3 regions of the Micromonospora palythoicola genome follow, and region 3 is predicted to be linked to each of the others. Evidence: riboswitches for the same ligand, from Rfam matches in the RefSeq annotation. Region 3 holds a riboswitch; each other region holds the start of a gene.
The links. Region 3 has a riboswitch for cobalamin ahead of V5O40_RS19950 (ribonucleoside-diphosphate reductase subunit alpha). Riboswitches for the same ligand answer to the same signal wherever they lie in the genome.
Positions count from the first base shown of each region.

Region 1: linked by a shared signal. The riboswitch ahead of metE (5-methyltetrahydropteroyltriglutamate--homocysteine S-methyltransferase) and the one ahead of V5O40_RS19950 (ribonucleoside-diphosphate reductase subunit alpha) in region 3 are both predicted to bind cobalamin.
Region 2: linked by a shared signal. The riboswitch ahead of V5O40_RS02430 (acyl-CoA thioesterase) and the one ahead of V5O40_RS19950 (ribonucleoside-diphosphate reductase subunit alpha) in region 3 are both predicted to bind cobalamin.

Region 1 covers NZ_JBAGKI010000003.1:156,006-162,056, reverse strand. Annotated here, with positions in the region: gene V5O40_RS02735 ((Fe-S)-binding protein) at 1-316, opposite strand, end outside; gene V5O40_RS02730 (hypothetical protein) at 933-1,523, shown strand; gene metE (5-methyltetrahydropteroyltriglutamate--homocysteine S-methyltransferase) at 1,634-3,871, opposite strand; cobalamin riboswitch at 3,983-4,193, opposite strand; gene V5O40_RS02720 (dihydrolipoyl dehydrogenase family protein) at 4,374-5,795, opposite strand; gene V5O40_RS02715 (hypothetical protein) at 5,797-6,051, opposite strand, start outside.
Region 2 covers NZ_JBAGKI010000003.1:82,770-88,820, reverse strand. Annotated here, with positions in the region: gene V5O40_RS02440 (CorA family divalent cation transporter) at 1-543, opposite strand, end outside; gene V5O40_RS02435 (glycosyltransferase family 2 protein) at 540-1,391, opposite strand; cobalamin riboswitch at 1,425-1,641, shown strand; partial or broken gene V5O40_RS02430 (acyl-CoA thioesterase) at 1,791-2,119, shown strand; gene V5O40_RS02425 (bifunctional NAD(P)/FAD-dependent oxidoreductase/class I SAM-dependent methyltransferase) at 2,214-3,827, opposite strand; gene V5O40_RS02420 (helix-turn-helix domain-containing protein) at 3,904-4,461, shown strand; gene V5O40_RS02415 (helix-hairpin-helix domain-containing protein) at 4,494-4,688, opposite strand; gene V5O40_RS02410 (alpha/beta fold hydrolase) at 4,903-5,646, shown strand; gene V5O40_RS02405 (hypothetical protein) at 5,786-6,051, shown strand, end outside.
Region 3 covers NZ_JBAGKI010000048.1:31,162-37,212, forward strand. Annotated here, with positions in the region: gene V5O40_RS19945 (ribonucleotide-diphosphate reductase subunit beta) at 1-545, opposite strand, end outside; gene V5O40_RS19950 (ribonucleoside-diphosphate reductase subunit alpha) at 581-2,953, opposite strand; cobalamin riboswitch at 3,096-3,300, opposite strand; gene V5O40_RS19955 (hypothetical protein) at 3,480-3,941, shown strand; gene metH (methionine synthase) at 5,148-6,051, opposite strand, start outside.

The sequences.
Region 1 (6,051 bases), on a different contig from region 3:
CCGACTCCGCCCGCGACGCCAACCGCACGTCACCGGCCCGCCGCGCCACCATCGCGTGCTGATGGCGCACCGACCCCACACACGACCCCGACGGGGCCACGATCACGTCATACGGATCGAAGGTCCGCACATGCCGCCGCACCAACGGCACCGCCTGCGCCTGATAACCGGTGTTGACGTGCATCTGCCCACAACACGTCTGCCCGTCGGGGAACACCACCTCATGCCCCAACCGCTCCAACAACCGCACCGTCGCCTTCGCCGCCGCCGGAAACAGCGTGTCCGCCAGACACGTCACGAACAACGCGATCCGCACGTCACACCTCCCTCTCGTCGGCCCGGGCCGCCACCGAAGCACCACCGGCCCGTAACGCATGATCCGCTGAGTCTGCCGCACGAGCCGCCGCAGCGCAGCAAGCTCACCACCGACCGTCGGCGTCCCGGGCAGGGTGCGGGTGCCGGCAGACCACCGGCGGCTCAGGTGGACGGCAGGGCCCGATGGACCGGTCCGTTCGGCCGCGAATGAGGCGAAGGCCGATCGTAGGAAGCCGGCAGCACGAACGCCACCGCCGGTGGTCCGGCCGAACAGGTGGTGCGGGGCGGGCAGCGACACCGACGGTCAGCAGCGCGTGGTCGGCGCTGCTAGGCTCCGCTCATGCCGGACATCGATCGTCCTGACATGCCCCGGTGGCACCGGCGGTGGGCCACGGCAACGCGCACGGCCGGCTTCATCACGGCCGGCGGGCGATAGCCGCGTTCCGTGGCGCGGGTGACCCGCGCGTCGCTAGGAACACCACTCGAGATGAGCTCGCCTGGCTGCGAACGCGACCGCGACCGCAGTACGCCAGCGGGCAGCGATCCGATTCTGGGACAGACGTGATCTGCGTGGCTGGGCCGCCGACCGTCGGCTGGGCGCCCGGAAAGACCAGCGAGTGGGGGGTCGGTGGACCTGGCAAGGCACCTGGAGCGACTGGAAAAGTCTCGGCGGCATCATCCAAGGCGGACTCGCCGCCGTCTACGTCAACGGCGAATACCACGTCTTCGGCATCAGCCCCAGCGGCCAGTTGAGTCAGAACACCTGGCGAAACGGCAGCTGGCTCGGCTGGGAATCCCTCGGCGGCACCGTCGCCGGCACCCCCGCCGTCACCTACCACGACGGCCAGTACGACGTCTTCGCCCGCAGCCCACGAGGCGTGGTCTACCAGAAGACCTGGCGCGGCACCTGGAGCGACTGGAAGAGCATCGGCGGCATCGTCGACGGCGGACTCGGCGCCGTCCACGCCAACGGCGAACACCACGTCTTCGGCATCAGCCCCAGCGGCCAACTCAGCCAGAACACCTGGCGAAACGGCAGCTGGCTCGGCTGGGAATCCCTCGGCGGCACCGTCGCCGGCACCCCCGCCGTCACCTACCACGACGGCCAGTACGACGTCTTCGCCCGCAGCCCCGGCGGCACCGTCTACCAGAAAACCTGGCAAGGCACCTGGAGCGACTGGAAACACATCGGCGGCACCCTCGGCTGACAACACTCGTCGGTGCTGAAGCCGGTTGGCCGGCACGGTTCACCCCGTGCCGACCAACCGGTCCTTTCGAGAGTTCCGCTCAGATCGGCCAGCGATCGGACCGGTACGGATCAGCTCCCGCGTACCTCGGCGGCGGCGGCGACCAGATGCCGCAGGGACGCCTCGACCTCCGGATAGCCGCGCGTCTTGAGGCCGCAGTCCGGATTCACCCACAACCGGCGGGCCGGCACGGCCGCGACGGCCCGGCGCAGCGCCTCGATCACCTCGTCGCGCGACGGCACCCGGGGCGAGTGGATGTCCCAGACCCCGGGGCCCACACCCCGGCCGTAGCCGATCGCGGCCAGGTTATCGAGGACCTCCATCTTGGACCGGGACGCCTCGATGCTGGTGACGTCGGCGTCGAGGGCGTCGATGGCACCGATCACCTCGCCGAACTCCGAGTAGCACAGGTGGGTGTGGATCTGGGTGTCGTCGGCGACGCCGCTGGTGGCCAGCCGGAACGCCGCCACCGCCCAGTCCAGGTACGTCTTCTGGTCGGCCCGGCGCAGCGGCAGCGTCTCCCGTAGCGCCGGCTCGTCGACCTGGATGACCCGGATACCGGCGGACTCCAGGTCGCGGCACTCGTCGCGAAGGGCCAGCGCGACCTGGTCGGCGGTGTCCGCGAGGGGCTGATCGGTACGGACGAACGACCAGGCCAGGATGGTGACCGGGCCGGTGAGCATGCCCTTGACCGGTTTGCTGGTCAACGACTGCGCGTAGGTGGACCACTCGACGGTCATCGGTGCCTTGCGCGACACGTCGCCGTAGATGATCGGCGGGCGTACGCAGCGGGAGCCGTAGGACTGCACCCAGCCGTGCCGCGTGGCGGCGAAACCGTCGAGTTGCTCGCCGAAGTACTGCACCATGTCGTTGCGTTCCGGTTCCCCGTGCACGAGTACGTCCAGACCCAGCTGTTCCTGCAACCGGACGACCTGCTGCACCTCCGCGCGCATCCGGGACGCGTAGCCGGCGTCGTCGAGGCTGCCGGCCCGGTGCGCGGCGCGGGCCCTCCGTAGCTCGGCGGTCTGCGGGAACGACCCGATCGTGGTGGTCGGCAACTCCGGCAGCCCCAGTCGTTCCTGCTGCCGGGCGGCCCGGGTGGGATAGTCGCCGCGCTGCCGGTCGGCCGGGCGCAGCGCGGCGAGGCGGCCGCGTACGTCGTCGTGACGCCAGCCGGCCGGGGTGGCCGGCAGGGGCGCGGGCAGCGCGGTGGTGCCGTCGCGCAGCGCGCGGCCGAGCACGACGATCTCGTCGACCTTCTGCCGGGCGAACGCCAGCCGCTCGGACAACCGGGGGTCGAGGTGGGTCTCGGCGGACAGGTCGACCGGCACGTGCAGCAGCGAGCAGGACGAGGAGACGGCGACGTGATCTGCCAGCCCGGTGACCGTCGCGCCGGCCGCGACAGCGGCCCGCAGGTCGGTACGCCAGACGTTCCGACCGTCGACCAGGCCGGCGACGATGGTCTTGCCGCCAAGTGGGCCGGCGGCGGCGAGACGGTGCAGGTTGCCCGCCCCGGCCACCAGGTCCAGACCGACGGCGTCGACCGGGGTGTCCAGCAGGGCCGGCAGCGCGTCGCCGAGGTCGCCGAAGTAGGTCGCCACGAAGATCCGCGGCCGGTGCGTGAGGTCGCCGAGCCGGGTGTAGGTGCGGCGCAGGGCGTCGATCTCGGCTGGGCTGCGGTCGCCGGCGTAGGCGGGCTCGTCCAGTTGCACCCAGCCGACACCCGCGTGCGCCAGCGCGGCGAGAATCCGGGCGTACGTCTGGACCAGGTCGTCGAGCCGGGCGAACGGGTCGACGCCCTTGGCCAGCAGCAGGAACGTGGCCGGCCCGACGAACACCGGCCGGGTGGTGACGCCCAGGTCGCGGGCTTCGGCGTACTCGTCCAGCGCCTTCGCCGGGTTGGCGGTGAAGACGGTGTCCGGGGCGATCTCGGGCACCAGGTAGTGGTAGTTGGTGTCGAACCACTTCGTCAGCTCCAACGCCGGCTCGGCGTCGACACCCCGTGCCATGGCGAAGTAGGTGTCCAGCGCGGACAGGCCCAGCCGGGCGAACCGGGCCGGGACCGCGCCGACCGCGACCGCCGTGTCGAGCATCTGGTCGTAGTAGGAGAAGGTGTTCGACGGGATCGCGTCGAGACGGGCGTCGCGCAGCGTCCGCCACACCTGCGCCCGGAGGCCGGCGGCGGTGTCGGCCAGAGCCTCGGCGTCGATGGTCCCGGCCCAGTACGCCTCGACGGCCTTCTTCAGTTCACGGTTCGCGCCGATGCGTGGGTAGCCGAGCACGGTGCTCTGCCCGAATACGGTACTCACCAAGGGTTCCTTCCCTCGAAGTGTCCGGCGGACACGGGAGGGAAGACGGGTACGCCTCGGGTACCGGCTTCCGCCCTGGTCCTCCCACGGGACCGCCGGCGACGCACGCCGGCGGCGTGCGCAGCACTGGCAGGTCTTCGGACTCGCGGGCATGACACCAGGTCGCCTACTGGCCGTCGCTTCCCAGACCTCACGGTCCAGTGCTCTGTTGACGGCGGTCGTTCCCGTTCACCGCTGCGGGGCAGTCCCGGATTCGCACCGGGTTCCCTCTTACGACGCCCCACCCACCCGGGCGGGACGAACCAGCACCACCGGCCATCGTACGGGCCACACCGCCGGCTGGGCCCGAGTGCCCGGCCTGCGGGACGGCGAGCAGGCCGGGCACGGGTGAGCAGTGGTTGAGCACAACGTTCGATCTGTGTCGACGGCTCGGGGTTGCGTCGGCGATACCGGACCGCGTCGATCGGACATGAACCGCGGCGGTGGAGCACTCGACTGGCCGTCAGCGGCCGTACGTCTCCAACAGCCGCAACCAGACCTCGCTGACGGTCGGGTACGCCGGCACGGCATGCCACAGTCGGTCGAGCGGGACCTCGCCGACGATGGCGATCGTCGCGGCGTGGATCAGCTCCGCCACGTCCGGACCGGCGAGGGTGCAGCCGACGATCACCTTCCGGTCCTCGTCGACAACCATCCGGGCATGCCCCTGGTAGCCATCGGCGTGCAGGGTGGCTCCGGCGACCGCGCCCAGGTCGTAGTCCACGACCCGGATCCGCAGCCCGGCCGCCTCGGCCGCGGCTGCGGTCAAGCCCACCGACGCGACCTCCGGGTCGCTGAACACCACCTGCGGCACCGCACGTTCGTCGGCCGTCGCGGCGTGCCGCCCCCACCGGCCGTCCTCGACCCTCTCACCCTTGGCCCGGGCCACGATCACATCGCCCACCGCGCGCGCCTGGTACTTGCCCTGATGGGTCAGCAGCACCCGCCGGTTCACGTCACCCGCGGCATACAGCCACCCACCGCCACCGATCACGCGCAACGTGTCGTCGACCGCCAGCCAGGCACCCGGCACCAGCCCCACCCGGTCAAGGCCGATGTCCTGGGTGTTCGGCGTCCGGCCGACCGCCACCAGCACCTCGTCCGCCTCGACCCGCTCGCCGTCGCGCGTGGCGATGTGGACGACCCCGCGATCGTCGCGGTCGACGGAAACGGCCTCCGCGCCGACGCGTACCGACACACCGGCCTCGCGCAACGACTCCCTGACCAACTCGCCCGCGAACGGTTCCGTCGACGGGAGCACACCGTCACGGGCGAGCACCTGCACCGAAGACCCCAGTGCGGCGAACGCGGTCGCCATCTCGGTCGCCACCACGCCACCACCGATGATGGCGAGCCGACGGGGAACCGACCCGGCCGCGGCGGCCTCGCGGCTGGACCACGGCGCGGCCGCACGCAGACCCGGGATGTCCGGCAACAGTGCGCTGCTGCCGGTCGCCACGACCACCGCATGCCGCGCGGTCAGCCGGGTCGTGACACCGTCGACGCCGGTCACCTCGACAACGCGGGCAGAGCCGATCCGCCCCTGACCACGGTGCAGGGCGATACCGGCTGACTCCAGCCAGGAGACCTGTCCGTCGTCCCGCCAGTGCGATGCGAAGGCGTCGCGCCGGCCGAGCACCGCAGCCGCGTCCAGGTTGCCCGTCGAAGCCTCCCGGGCACCGGGCAACTGGCGAGCGGCCCGCAACGCGGACGCGCTGCGCAGCAACGCCTTGGTCGGCATGCAGGCCCAGTAGGAGCACTCGCCACCGACCAACTCCCGCTCGACGATGGCGGCGGTCAGCCCGCCCCGCACGACCCGGTCGGCAACGTTCTCCCCGACGGGGCCGGCACCGATCACGACGACGTCGTACTCGAGTGAGGTCATGTCAGCTGCCCTTCGCGGCACGGCCGAGGCGGACAGCCGCGATCAGGAAGAAGATGGCGCCGGGAATGGCGTAGCCGGCCGCGTTGATCAGCGACGGGTTGTCCGCGGCGGCGGCCACGACGAAGGACCCACCAGCCAGAACCGAGATGCCACCGCTGATGATCATCGGCCACTGGCCGCCCATCCGCCGACGGGTGACACCGACGACCAACTGGACCAGACCGGCGGCGATCGCCCAGGCACCCCAGACCCGTAG
Region 2 (6,051 bases), on a different contig from region 3:
CTTCGAGCCCTCGCCACCGGTCCGTCCGGTCCAGACGACGACGCACCAGCGCGGCGCCCAAATGATCCGGGCGTGCCGGTGATGCGCCACCGGATCGGCGGCGGCGTCGTCCTGCCGCCAGTTGACCGACGGCACCAGCACGTCGAACCAGGCGGCGCCCGCGCTGGCCAGGGCCGGCGGGACGGGCGGGATCCACTCGGCATGCCAGGGCATCGGGTCGTCGCGCAGCCCGTCGGCGAGCGCGGCCAGTTCGTCCACCGCCCCGGCCGGGAGCAGGTCTGCGAGGAGCAGCCGCAACGCGGCGGGGGCCCCGGCCCCGGACTCGCCGATCTCCAGATCCCAGCCGTCCGCGCCGGCGGCGACCATCGCGGCCAGGTCGACGCCGTCGCTGATCCAACCGGCCCCGAGCACCTCGTGCCGGAAGTTGTCCGCGTCGGGGATCGTACGGTTGCGTCGTTCGATCTCGGCTCGGGCACCGGTGACCAGCCTCAGTTCCTGATCGTTCCGGCTGACCCGCAGTTCGCAGCTGGCCGGTGCGCTCATCCGGCGGTGACCTGGCGGGCGATCTCGGCCTGCCATTCCGGCGTCGTGAACGTGCTGATCTCCTCGGGCGTGGGCAAGGGCGTCTCCAGCTTCCGCAACTCGTCGGGATCGTCGCCGCGCAGCGTCCGCAGCGCGACCAGCCGGGCATGGGTCCACCGGCGGTAGCTCTCCCGGTTGGCCTCGAACCGGGCGGTCCGCACGGTCTGGTCCCGGTGCTGCCGGTAGAGATGGACCGGGTGCGGCACGTACCACCCCGGCGCGAACGTCGAGATGGCCAGCAGGACGTCCTGGTCCTCCATCTGGGTACCGGCCGGCCACCCACCGGCGGCGAGCAACCAGGTGCGGTCGAACATCACCGCGCCCGGATGGAACAAGAGGTTCTTGTGGTGCCGCCAGATCTCCTCCAGGCGCCCGGGTGGCACCGGACCCGGCTGGTACGGCTGGCGGGTGAAGCGGGCCAGCCGCTTGCCGTCCGGGAAGACGTCGACGCTCTCACCGAAGACGAACCTCACCTCCGGGCGGGTACGCAACGGCTCGGAGAGCAGTGCGAGCGCGTCCGGGAAGAACTCGTCGTCGGCGTCGAGCGGCGCCACCCAGCGCCCGGTGGCGCGCAGCAGGGCCCGGTTGCGCGCCGCGCTGACGCCGAGTCTGTCCCCGTTGGCGGCAACCCGGATCCGGCCGTCGTCGACCGCCGCCGGGAAGTCCACCTCGACCGGCCGCTCGGGGGTGCCGTCGATCTGGATCAGCCACTCCCAGTCCGGGCCGCCGTCCTGCCGGAGCAGGGATTCGTGGGCCTGGGCGAGCATGTCAACGTGCGCCGGCAGAACAGGCGTGATGACGCTGATCATTCCTTGATCCTAGTGCGGTGCCCACAACGGGATAGGGTGAGCGACGGCGCTGGTTCGCCCGACCGTCAACGGTGGGGCGTCGTAAGAGGGAACCCGGTGAGAATCCGGGGCTGCCCCGCAGCGGTGAGTGGGAACTACCGCCGTCTCCACGCACTGGGCCGCCCGGCCTGGGAAGCGACGGCCAGTAGGAGACCGGACGACTCCGGCACCGCCCACGAGTCCGAAGACCTGCCCGCGCTGCGTACACAAGGTGTGTGCGCTGCCGTCGACCTCGCGGGTGGGCCGGGCGGGGTGACGCGCCGCGACGGCGTGTTCCTCGACGTGCGCGCCCACCGGTCGGTCGGTGGTCTCCTTTCCGAGGACGGACGCCCCGTGTACGACACGACCACCACGCTCGCCTGGGCCGGACGCAGCTCCATGGAGGGCACCGTCAAGGCCACCGCCGACCGGTGGGACCGGGCCGTCCCACCGACCGACGTGGCCACCGCCCACCTGGTCATGGTCGCCGTCGACGACGACGGCCAACCCCGGCCGGTGCCACCGCTGCTCCCCCAGAACGACGGCGACCGGCGCCGCTACCGCGAGGCAGAGATCCGCCGCGAGCACCGGCCGGCCCTGCGCCGGGCCCTGCTCGACCGCACCGAGGAGGACTGAGACGCTCGGACTGTCCGCAACGGCCCTCGCGGGCTACCTCGCCGCGGGCGCTGGACGCCTCGCTCGACGGATGACTGACGGCCGCTGGTCACGGCGCGTCAACCGGATCTGCGCCGTCGCGTCGTGCTCGGACTACGCCTGGTCGCCGGCCGACCCGGTGTGGCCGTGTTAATCCTTGTCCAGCCGGACGGCGCGCAGCACGACGTCGTTGACGTGGTGGGTGCTGATCGCTCCCGGGGGGCGCGGCCGGCTCTCGTTCACCTCGATGCGCCAGCTGCCCGAGGCCGTGATCGCGGCGGCGATCTCGTCGATGCCGACGTACGCCTGCGGGTCGTACATGCGGGTGTGCTCAGCGGGGTCCGCCGGCTGCTGGAGCGGCGTCAGGTCGTGGCCGACGACGAGCAGCGTCCCACCGACGGCCACGGCGTCGAGCAGGTTGCGCAGGCCGCGCTGCTCGGGGGTGCGCTGGAACGATCCGTACTGCAGGGAGACCAGGTCGTAGGTCTCGTCCGCGAAGGCGGCCCGGTCGTTGGCGTCGCGGTGCAGCGTACGCACGTCGAGCCCGCGACGTTCCGCTTCCGCCCGGACGCGGTCCAGTGCCCTGCCGGAGACGTCGGAGGCGGTCACCTGCCAACCTCGTTCGGCCAGCCAGATCGCGTCGGCTCCCTCACCCGCGCCGACGTCGAGCGCCCGTCCGGGGGGCAGGTCCGTCGCCTCCGCCACGAGGGTGCCGTTCGGGTTGGCGCTCCACATGCGTTCCTGGTCCCCGTACCGGCTGTCCCACTCGACCTCGACGCCGCAGGGGCGGACACCCGCCGTGGTGTCCTCGGCGGCGAGGTCGAAGGCGATCTGGGCACCGACCCGGCTGCCGTTCGCGGCGGCCGGCAGGACCTGGGCGCTCGGGTCCGTCAGGTTCCCGGCGGCGTACACGCCCGGCACGCTGGTACGTCCGGTGGAGTCGACCGCGACGAGGTCACCGAGTCCGCTGGGGTGAGCCGTGATGTCGATGCCCAGCCCGGCGAGCATCTCGACCCGGGGGCGGAACCGGGCCCCGGCGAGGACCGCGTCGGCGGGCAGGTTGCGGCCGTCGGCGAGCTCGACGACGAGTGAACCGTCCGGGTCGGCGTCGGCCACCCGGCGCACCGTGCCCTCGACCACCGCAACCCCGGAGGCGACGAGGGTCCGCACCACGGCCGGGTCGATCCCCGTCGCGTCATGCGGCACCACGGTCAACCGGTCGGTCAGGTGCCGCATCAGCTGGGTCGGGTGCAGTCCCATCGGCGTCGTGACGATCTGCACGACCCGCAGGTCGCGGACCTCCCAGCCATGGCAGAACGGACAGTTGATCACCTGGCGGCCCCAACGCTCGGCGAGGCCCTCGATGTCGGGAAGCTCGTCGGCGATGCCGGTCGCGGCCAGTACCCGGCGGGCGACGAGACCGTGGCCGCCCGAGAGCGCGAGGTGGAAGCCGTCGTCCTCCTTGCGCACCGCCAGGACCCGGCCGGTGAGGACGTTGCCACCATAGCTACGGACCTCTTCGCGCCCGATGGTCCGCATCTGCTCGGGCGGGGTGCCCTCGCGTCCGAGGTAGCCGTGCATGTGCGCGGCCGGCGCGTTCCGCGGGGTGCCGTCGTCGACGACGATGACCGAGCGTCGCTGACGAGCGAGTTGCAGCGCAGCCGCCAGACCGGCCGCCGATCCGCCGATGACGGCGACGTCGCACCGCCGGACGATGCGCTGGTGGGGTGGGTGATCGGAGGCTTCGTGGGCGTGGTTCGTCATGCGTCAAGCGTAGGAACGTCTGGCGCTTGCTGAAAGATGGTTTGCGGAATTCGCAAGACGGGGTCATGCTTGAGCCATGACCGGTCGCAGTGAAGTCGAGCAGCTGGCGCGCACCCGGCTGCGAAGCATCCGCACCACGCTCGGCTACTCCCTTGACGAACTCGCCGAGCGCACCAACCTCAGCCCGTCGACGATCAGCCGGGTCGAAACGGGCAAACGCACACTCAGCCTCGACGTGCTGGTGCCGCTGGCAAACGCGCTACAGGTCAGCCTCGACGTCCTCTTCGAGGCGACCAGCGACGAGGACGTGGTGATCCGTCCCGTTCAGCACCGTTCGGGTTCGCGCACCACCTGGCCGCTGAGCCGCGCCGACGGGCGCACCATGGCGATAAAGGTCCGGTTGGAACCCGAGGCGACGATGCCGGCCCAGCGGGTCCATCCGGGGTACGACTGGTTCCTGGTGCTCGACGGCAGGGTGCTGCTGTGGCTCGGCGAACGGCAGATCGAGGTCGGCAAGGGCGAGGCGGCCGAGTTCTCCACGATGACACCCCACTCGATGACAGCGCTCGACGAGCCCGCCGAGCTGATCATGATCTTCGACCGCGAGGGCCAGCGCGCACATCTGCACCAGTGAGCGCGGAACCCGGCAGGATGGGGTGCCTCGGGTCAGCTCAGCCGAAGATCGTGCTGTTCGAGGGCCGTCTCGATGATGTCCAGTGCCCTCGGCCCCACGCCGTGCAACCTGGCAAGCTCTGCACGCGGCGCATCGGCGAGCTGGCGTAGGGCGGTGTAGCCGGCGGCGTTCAGCGCCCGCGTCGCGGGTGCGCCGATCTTCGGCAGGGTGTCAAGGGACGATTCCACCGCTCGATGCTAGAACGCCGCTTTCCCGCAGGATCGCCCCGTCGCGGACGCGGTTTCGGTGTCTGGCTGACACCGGCCGTATGCGTCCTGAATATTGGAGGCTGCGCCGCGCACCTGGCAGGTGGTGCGGACCGTTGCGTGTTGCAGATGACCGCCCGCCGACCGACCATGCTGACCCGGCATTCGGGGCAGTGCGGCCCCGAAAGGACGTGACGTGAACGCCGCTGCTGATACGTCCGGCCAGGACAAGCCGACAATCGTGCTCATCCATGGCGCGTTCGCCGACTCGTCGAGTTGGAACGGGGTCGTTGCCGACCTCAAGCGTCGGGGATATCCGGTCGTCGCCTTCGCCAACCCGCTTCGCGGTGTCCAGAAGGACGCGGCGTACGTACGCTCCTTCGTGGACTCTGTTCCCGGACCGGTCGTCATGGCCGCGCACTCATACGGCGGAGTGGTGATGACCGAGGCCGCGGACGGCGCCGCCAACGTCAAGGCTCTGGTGTACGTCGCCAGCGTCAGCCCGGATGTCGGTGAGAGTGTGGCAGCCCTGGGCGCGAAATTCCAGGGCAGCCCGCTCTTCGAGGCCATCAAGAGCGTGCCGTTCACCCTCGCCGACGGTGAGACGGGCATGGACCTGTACGTCGACCAGGACAGGTACCCCGAGGTCTTCGCCGGCGACGTGGAACCCGCGATGGCCGAGCTGATGGCGGCCACGCAGCGGCCCGCCGCCGCCAGCGCCCAGCAGGAGGGCGTGACGAAGACGGCCTGGAAGACCATTCCGACCTGGACCCTGATCACCACCAAGGACCAGGGCATCCAGCCGGAACTGCAGCGCTTCGTCGCCGAACGCGCCGGGTCGACGATGGTCGAGGTCGAGGCGTCACATGCCGTCGCGGTCTCCCACCCCGGCGCCGTCGCCGACCTGATCGACACCGCCGCCCGCGCCACGGTGAGCTAGGCGGCGTCTTTCAGAGGATCGACGTCCGGCACCATCCAGAATCCCACCACTCCGGTGGCCGTCGCCCGGTCACCCGCGACCGCGCCGGCCGGATGAGCCGCCAACGGTGCCCTTGCACCGCTGTCGTCAGATGGGTCGTATGGCTGACGACATCGAACAACAGCTGGCTTCGGCCGCCGAAGCGCTCCGTGAGTACGAGATGACCACCCGGCGTAGTGCGGAGCTGCGCCGGCGGATGGAGGAGATGACCGCGCAGCTCGCCGCACTGCGCGCACGGCACGCCCGCGAGCAGGAGGATGTCGAGCGGTTGGAGGGTCTCTCCCTGACCAGGGTGCTGGTCTCGTTGCGCGGCGCCCGTGACGACACGCTGGCGCGTGAACGTGCGGAGGCCGAGGCCGCACGCTA
Region 3 (6,051 bases):
GCGAAGGCGCCGTAGAAGAACAGTCCCTCGATGCAGGCGGCGAAGCAGATCAGGTTCAGCAGGAACGCCCGCCGGTCCGCGCGGGTCCGCAACTCCCGCAGCTCGAAGATCGAGTCGATCCACTTGAAGCAGAACTCGGCCTTGCGGGCGATCGACGGAATGTTCTCCACCGCCGCGAACGCCGCGAACCGCTCCCGCTCGTCCGGCACGTAGGTGTCCAGGAGGTTCAGGTAGAACTGGACGTGCACCGCCTCCTCGAACAGTTGCCGGGACAGGTAGAGCCGGCCCTCCGGCGAGTTGACGTGCTGGTACAGGTTGAGCACGAGGTTGTTGGCGACGATGGTGTCGCCGGTGGCGAAGAACGCCACCAGCCGGGACACCAGGTGCTGCTCCGCCGGGGAGAGCTTGGCCAGGTCGGCGAGGTCGGAGTGCAGGTCCACCTCCTCGACGGTCCAGGTGTTCTTGATGGCGTCCTTGAACCGGTCGAAGAACTGCGGGTACCGCATCGGCCGCAGGGTCAGGTCCATGCCGGGGTCGAGCAGCATCTGCCGCTGGCCGGTGTCGGGTTCGGAAACGGTGGTCACTGGCACGCCTCGCAGCTCTCGGGGTTCTCCAGGGAGCAGGCCAACGCCTCGTCGTCGCTGACCGCGAGGACCGGTTTGATCGCCGGGGTGACGGTGACGGTGGCCTGCTGGATCCGGGTCGCGGGCCGCGACCGCAGGTAGTAGGTGGTCTTCAGCCCGGCCTTCCAGGCGTACAGGTACATCGAGGAGAGCTTGCCGATGGTCGGCGCGCTCAGGAACAGGTTCAGCGACTGCGACTGGTCGATGAACGGGGCCCGGGCGGCGGCCAGGTCGATCAGGGCCCGCTGCGGCAGCTCCCACGCGGTCCGGAACAGCTCCCGCACGTCCGCCGGCAGCTCGGCGATGCCCTGCACCGACCCTTCGGCCCGCTTGATCTGCTCCCGGATCGGTGCCGTCCACAGCCCGCGCGCCTTCAACTCCCGGACCAGGTACGTGTTGATCTGGAGGAACTCACCGGACATCGTCTCCCGCTTGAACAGGTTGGACACCTGCGGCTCGATGCACTCGTAGCACCCGGCGATCGAGGCGATGGTGGCGGTCGGCGCGATCGCCACCAGCAGCGAGTTCCGCAGGCCGTGGCGGGCGACCCGCTCCCGCAGCGCGGTCCACCGCTGCGTCTGCGTCACCTCCGCGCCCCACAGGTCCGGATGCAACTCACCCTTCGCGGCCCGGGTTTCGGCGTACGCGGGATGCGGGCCGAACCGCTCGGCCAGGCCCGCCGACGTCTCCAGCGCGGTCAGGAAGATCTCCTCCTGCACCCGGGTCGACAGTTCCCGCGCCGACGCCGAGTCGAACGGCAGCCGCATGGTGAACAACGCGTCCTGCAGGCCCATCAGCCCGAGCCCGACCGGTCGCCAGCGCGGGTTCGACACCGCCGTCTGCTCGGCCGGGTAGTAGTTGATGTCGATCACCCGGTCGAGGAACACCACCGCCGTGCGTACCGTGGCGCGCAGCTTCTCCCAGTCGACGCCGTCGGCGGTGACGTGCGCGCCCAGGTTCACCGAGCCCAGGTTGCACACGGCCGTCTCGGTGTCGCTGTTGACCTCCAGGATCTCGGTGCACAGGTTCGACAGGTGGATCGTGTTGCCGGGCGCACCGGTCTGGTTGGACAGCCGGTTCGCGGCGTCCTTGAACGTCATCCACCCGTTGCCGGTCTGCGCGAGCGTACGCATCATCCGGCCGTAGAGGTCGCGGGCCTTGACCGTCCGGACGGCCTTCTTCTCGGCCGCCCGGTACGCCTCGTCGAACGCCTCGCCGAACAGGTCCGGCAGCTCCGGCGCGTCCGACGGGTCGACCAGCGACCAGTCACCGTCCGCCTCGACCCGCCGCATGAACTCGTCGGGGATCCAGTTGGCCAGGTTCAGGTTGTGGGTACGCCGGGACTCCTCCCCGGTGTTGTCCCGCAACTCCAGGAACTCCTCGATGTCCGGGTGCCACGGCTCCAGGTACACGCAGGCCGCGCCCTTGCGCCGGCCGCCCTGGTTGACCGCCGCCACCCCGGCGTCGAGGGTCTTCAGGAACGGCACGATGCCGTTGGAGCGGCCGTTGGTGCCCCGGATCAACGCGCCCCGACCGCGGACCCGCGACCAGGAGATGCCGATCCCGCCGGAGAACTTCGACAGCTTCGCCACCTGGTGGTAACGCTCGTAGATCGAGTCGAGTTCGTCGCGCGGCGAGTCGACCAGGAAACACGACGACATCTGGGTGTGCCGGGTGCCCGAGTTGAACAGCGTCGGTGAACTGGGCAGATACGCCAGGCTGGACATCAGCCGGTAGAACCCGATCGCCTCGCCCGGCGTCTGCGACAGCCCGCAGGCCACCCGCAGCAGCCAGTACTGCGGCGTCTCCACCACCAGCCGGGTCTGCGGATGCCGCAGCAGGTAGCGGTCCGCGACGGTGCGCAGTCCGAAGTACTCGAACCGCAGGTCACCGTCCGGGTCCACCGCGTCGTCCAGCTTGCGCGCGTTGCGGGCCACGAACGCCGCGGTCGCGTCCCCGATCAGCCCCAAGCCGTGCGCGTACCGGATGGACTGGCTGAAGCTGGCCACCTGCTGCCCACGGACCTCCTTGTCCACGTACGCGGCCAGCAGCCGCGCCGCCAGCTTCGAGTACTGCGGCTCCGCACCGATCAGCTCGGCGGCCGTCTGGATGGACAGCTTGTCCAACTCGGCGGTGGTGGCACCGTCGTACAGACCGCTGATGGTCTTGGTGGCCACCCGCAGCGGATCGACCTCGTCGAGGTCGGCCACCCACCGCTCCACCGCCCGGACGATCTTGTTCACGTCCACCGGTTCCGTGGCGCCGTCGCGCTTGCGGACCTGCATCACCTGCCGGCGCTGCTCCGACACAGCTGGGCCGGAGGCCGCCATCTCCCGCACGACCGTCACGTCTCTCTCCTCGCGCCGTCACCGAGGGCCTCGGACACGCGGGAGGACGCCACGGGATCCGCGCAGGCGGCACGGCCCGTTCATGGCGTCGACCGTCCCACGCGGCCTGCGGCCGCCGCCCACGAGTGCGGGCGGCGTGCTGGCAGGTCTTCGGACTCGTGGGCGTGCTCGCGCGCTCCTACTGGCCGTCGCTTCCCAGGCCGGAGCCCAGTGCTGTGTGACGGCTGTCGTTCCCACTCACCGCTGCGGGGCAGCCCCGGATTTCCACCGGGTTCCCTCTTGCCTCGACCGCCCCGGATGGGCGCCGAACCAGCTACGGGTGACACCATATATGGGTGGCCCACGAACGCAAGACACCAGATGGTGTGTCGGCGTGTCCGTGCAACAGACGTCACATCCGGTGGTCCCCGCCGCCGAGCCTGGCTGCTCCTCTGCGGGTCAACTGCGACGTGACGCCTGTGGAAGCACGCTCCACGGTCGACGGACCGTCTTCTGCCATCCTGGCGGCATGAAGCCCAACCTGGAGAGAATCCCAGGGAAGCAGGACCGACTCGCGGAGGAGATCCTCGCCCGCGCGCCGCGACGCATCGAGCAGAGTTTCCTACGCTCCCTCGACCCCACCAACGCGCTCGCCCTCGGCCGCTACGGCGCCCGCCTCGCCACCCTGGCGCTGCGGCAGAACTCCGTCGATCTGCTACGCCGCTCAGTGCTGGCGACCGGCCTCGCCCGATATCTGGCGTCGGACGACGACCGGGACTTCATGGTGGCTCTGGCGGTGCCATGGATCGTGGCACAACAGCTCGGAGAAGACCCGGCCGAGGTATTCGCCACGGTCGGCGACAGCCTGCCGGACGGGCCGGTCGCCAGACTGCTCCAAACCTTCGGTGCCCGTACCGACATCACCCTGGAAGCCTTCGGCTGGGAAGTGGTGACAACCGCCGAAGGCCCGGACTTCCGGCCGGCGTACTGATCACCGGAGCACCTTGGGATTTCGGTCTACCCGGGCCGACAGCCTGAGCGATGGCGAGGGTGTGCGCGGGAGCTTGGCTTTCTCAACGGCACAGCCTACGGAATGGGAGTGTCGGCACGCGGCACATCGCACAGTCCACATGTGCAGATGGAGGTCGAGGGCCTACGCCGGGTCGCTTTCGGTCCAGGCCGTATATCGCAGGCTCTGAGCAGCTCACGCTCGTCCACCAACCCCGACTTGTGGGACACGCGACCATAAACCGCAAGGTCATCCTTCATTCGCGTCCGGAGGAGCGAAAGGTATCGCTGGCAGGCGCATAGGAGTATCGCTTCCCGTTGATCCGTCGGAGACACCTTCAGTCTCTCTCTGAGCGCCATCGGTAGGACGCGATCGTCGCTACTGGTCAAATTACGTCTGATTGCGGAGAACAAATTTCGAGTAGCGGCTGGCAGGAGCAGACCATAACCCTTCTCGAAGTACCAATCGTCCATGGCCGCATCCAATGCTCGCCGATCAGCCTCTCGCATCGAGGGCGCATGCTTCGGCCTCAGCGACCCCGTCACCTCCCATAATGCGGCATAAGCCTCGAAGAGGCGCTCTGCAAGCTTCATACGTAGTTGCCTGCGGTGATTGTGGGCTACCCACAGGCCGACCACTGTCACAGCAAGGGCAGCCAGGGCCACGTAGAGCTGGGCTGGCGAGGTCGACATGAATCACCCCTCGATGCTCACGACAGGTCGTCGTGCTTCAGGCCGTCATGCGCTGAAGGTACTCGATGGGTCACAACCTGAATCGCTTGCGAGACGCGACTGACGCCTGTCGAAGCGTGAAGCATTCGCTCTCAGAATCAATACGCGGCGCGCGGCGGTCACGGCGGCGACGGAAGCCCGCCATCCGGGCTGCCGGCATGCAGGACCACCGGCGCAGCGAAATGCACGTCCTGCGGCACACCTGCGCCTCGGTACTGCTGAACCCAGCAAGAGCATCAAGGCCCTGTCGACGTACCCGGGCGACGCCGACCCCGGATTCACCCTGCGGGCCTACCCCCACCTGGTGTCCACCAGTGAGGACCGCACCCGCCAGTTCATCGACAAGGCGTTCGTCGACGACGGGCCGCCGATGACGAACCCGAAGCCCCTGACGGCCTGATCATGGTTCAACGCCTACCGCAGGTGCCGGAAGTGCGGGTCACGGCACCTGTGGTCGTCACTTGGCGTTGAAGTAGCTGGCCTCGGGGTGGTGGACGACGATGGCGTCGGTGGCCTGCTCCGGCATCAGCTGGAACTCCTCCGACAACTGCACACCGATCCGCTCGGCACCGAGCAGGTTCACGATCTTCGCCCGGTCCTCCAGGTCGGGGCAGGCCGGGTAGCCGAACGCGTACCGGCAGCCCCGGTAGTCGGTGCGCAGCAGTCCGGCCAGGTCGGCCGGGTCGTCGTCGGCGACGGTACGGCCGTCGGGCAGCCGTAGCTCGGACCGGACCCGCTTGTGCCAGTACTCGGCGAGGGCCTCGGTGAGCTGCACCGACAGCCCGTGCACCTCCAGGTAGTCGCGGTACTCGTTGCGGGCGAACAGCTTGGCCGCGTACTCGCTGACCGGCTGACCGACGGTGACCAGCTGCAACGCGACCACGTCCAGGTCGCCGCCGCGCGGGCGGAAGAAGTCGGCCAGGCAGAGCCGGCGCTCCTGGCGTTGCCGGGGGAAGGTGAACCGGGCCCGCTCGGCGTGCCCGTTCTCGTCCAGGACGACCAGGTCGTTGCCCTCGGAGTAGGCCGGGAAGTAGCCGTACACCACGGCCGCCTCCAGCACCTGGTCGGCGATCAGCCGGTCCAGCCAGTAGCGCAGCCTCGGCCGGCCCTCGGTCTCCACCAGCTCCTCGTACGACGGTCCCTTGCCGCCGCGCGCACCGCGCAGGCCCCACTGGCCCATGAAGGTGGCCCGCTCGTCCAGCAGCGCCGCGTAGTCGGCAAGCGGCACCCCCTTGATCACCCGGGTGCCGTGGAACGGTGCGACCGGCACCGGCACGTCGACCGCGACGTCGGAGCGTACCGAGGTGTCGTGCAGTTCCGGCAGCGACTCGGCGACCACCGCGCGCTGCCGTTCCCGGCGG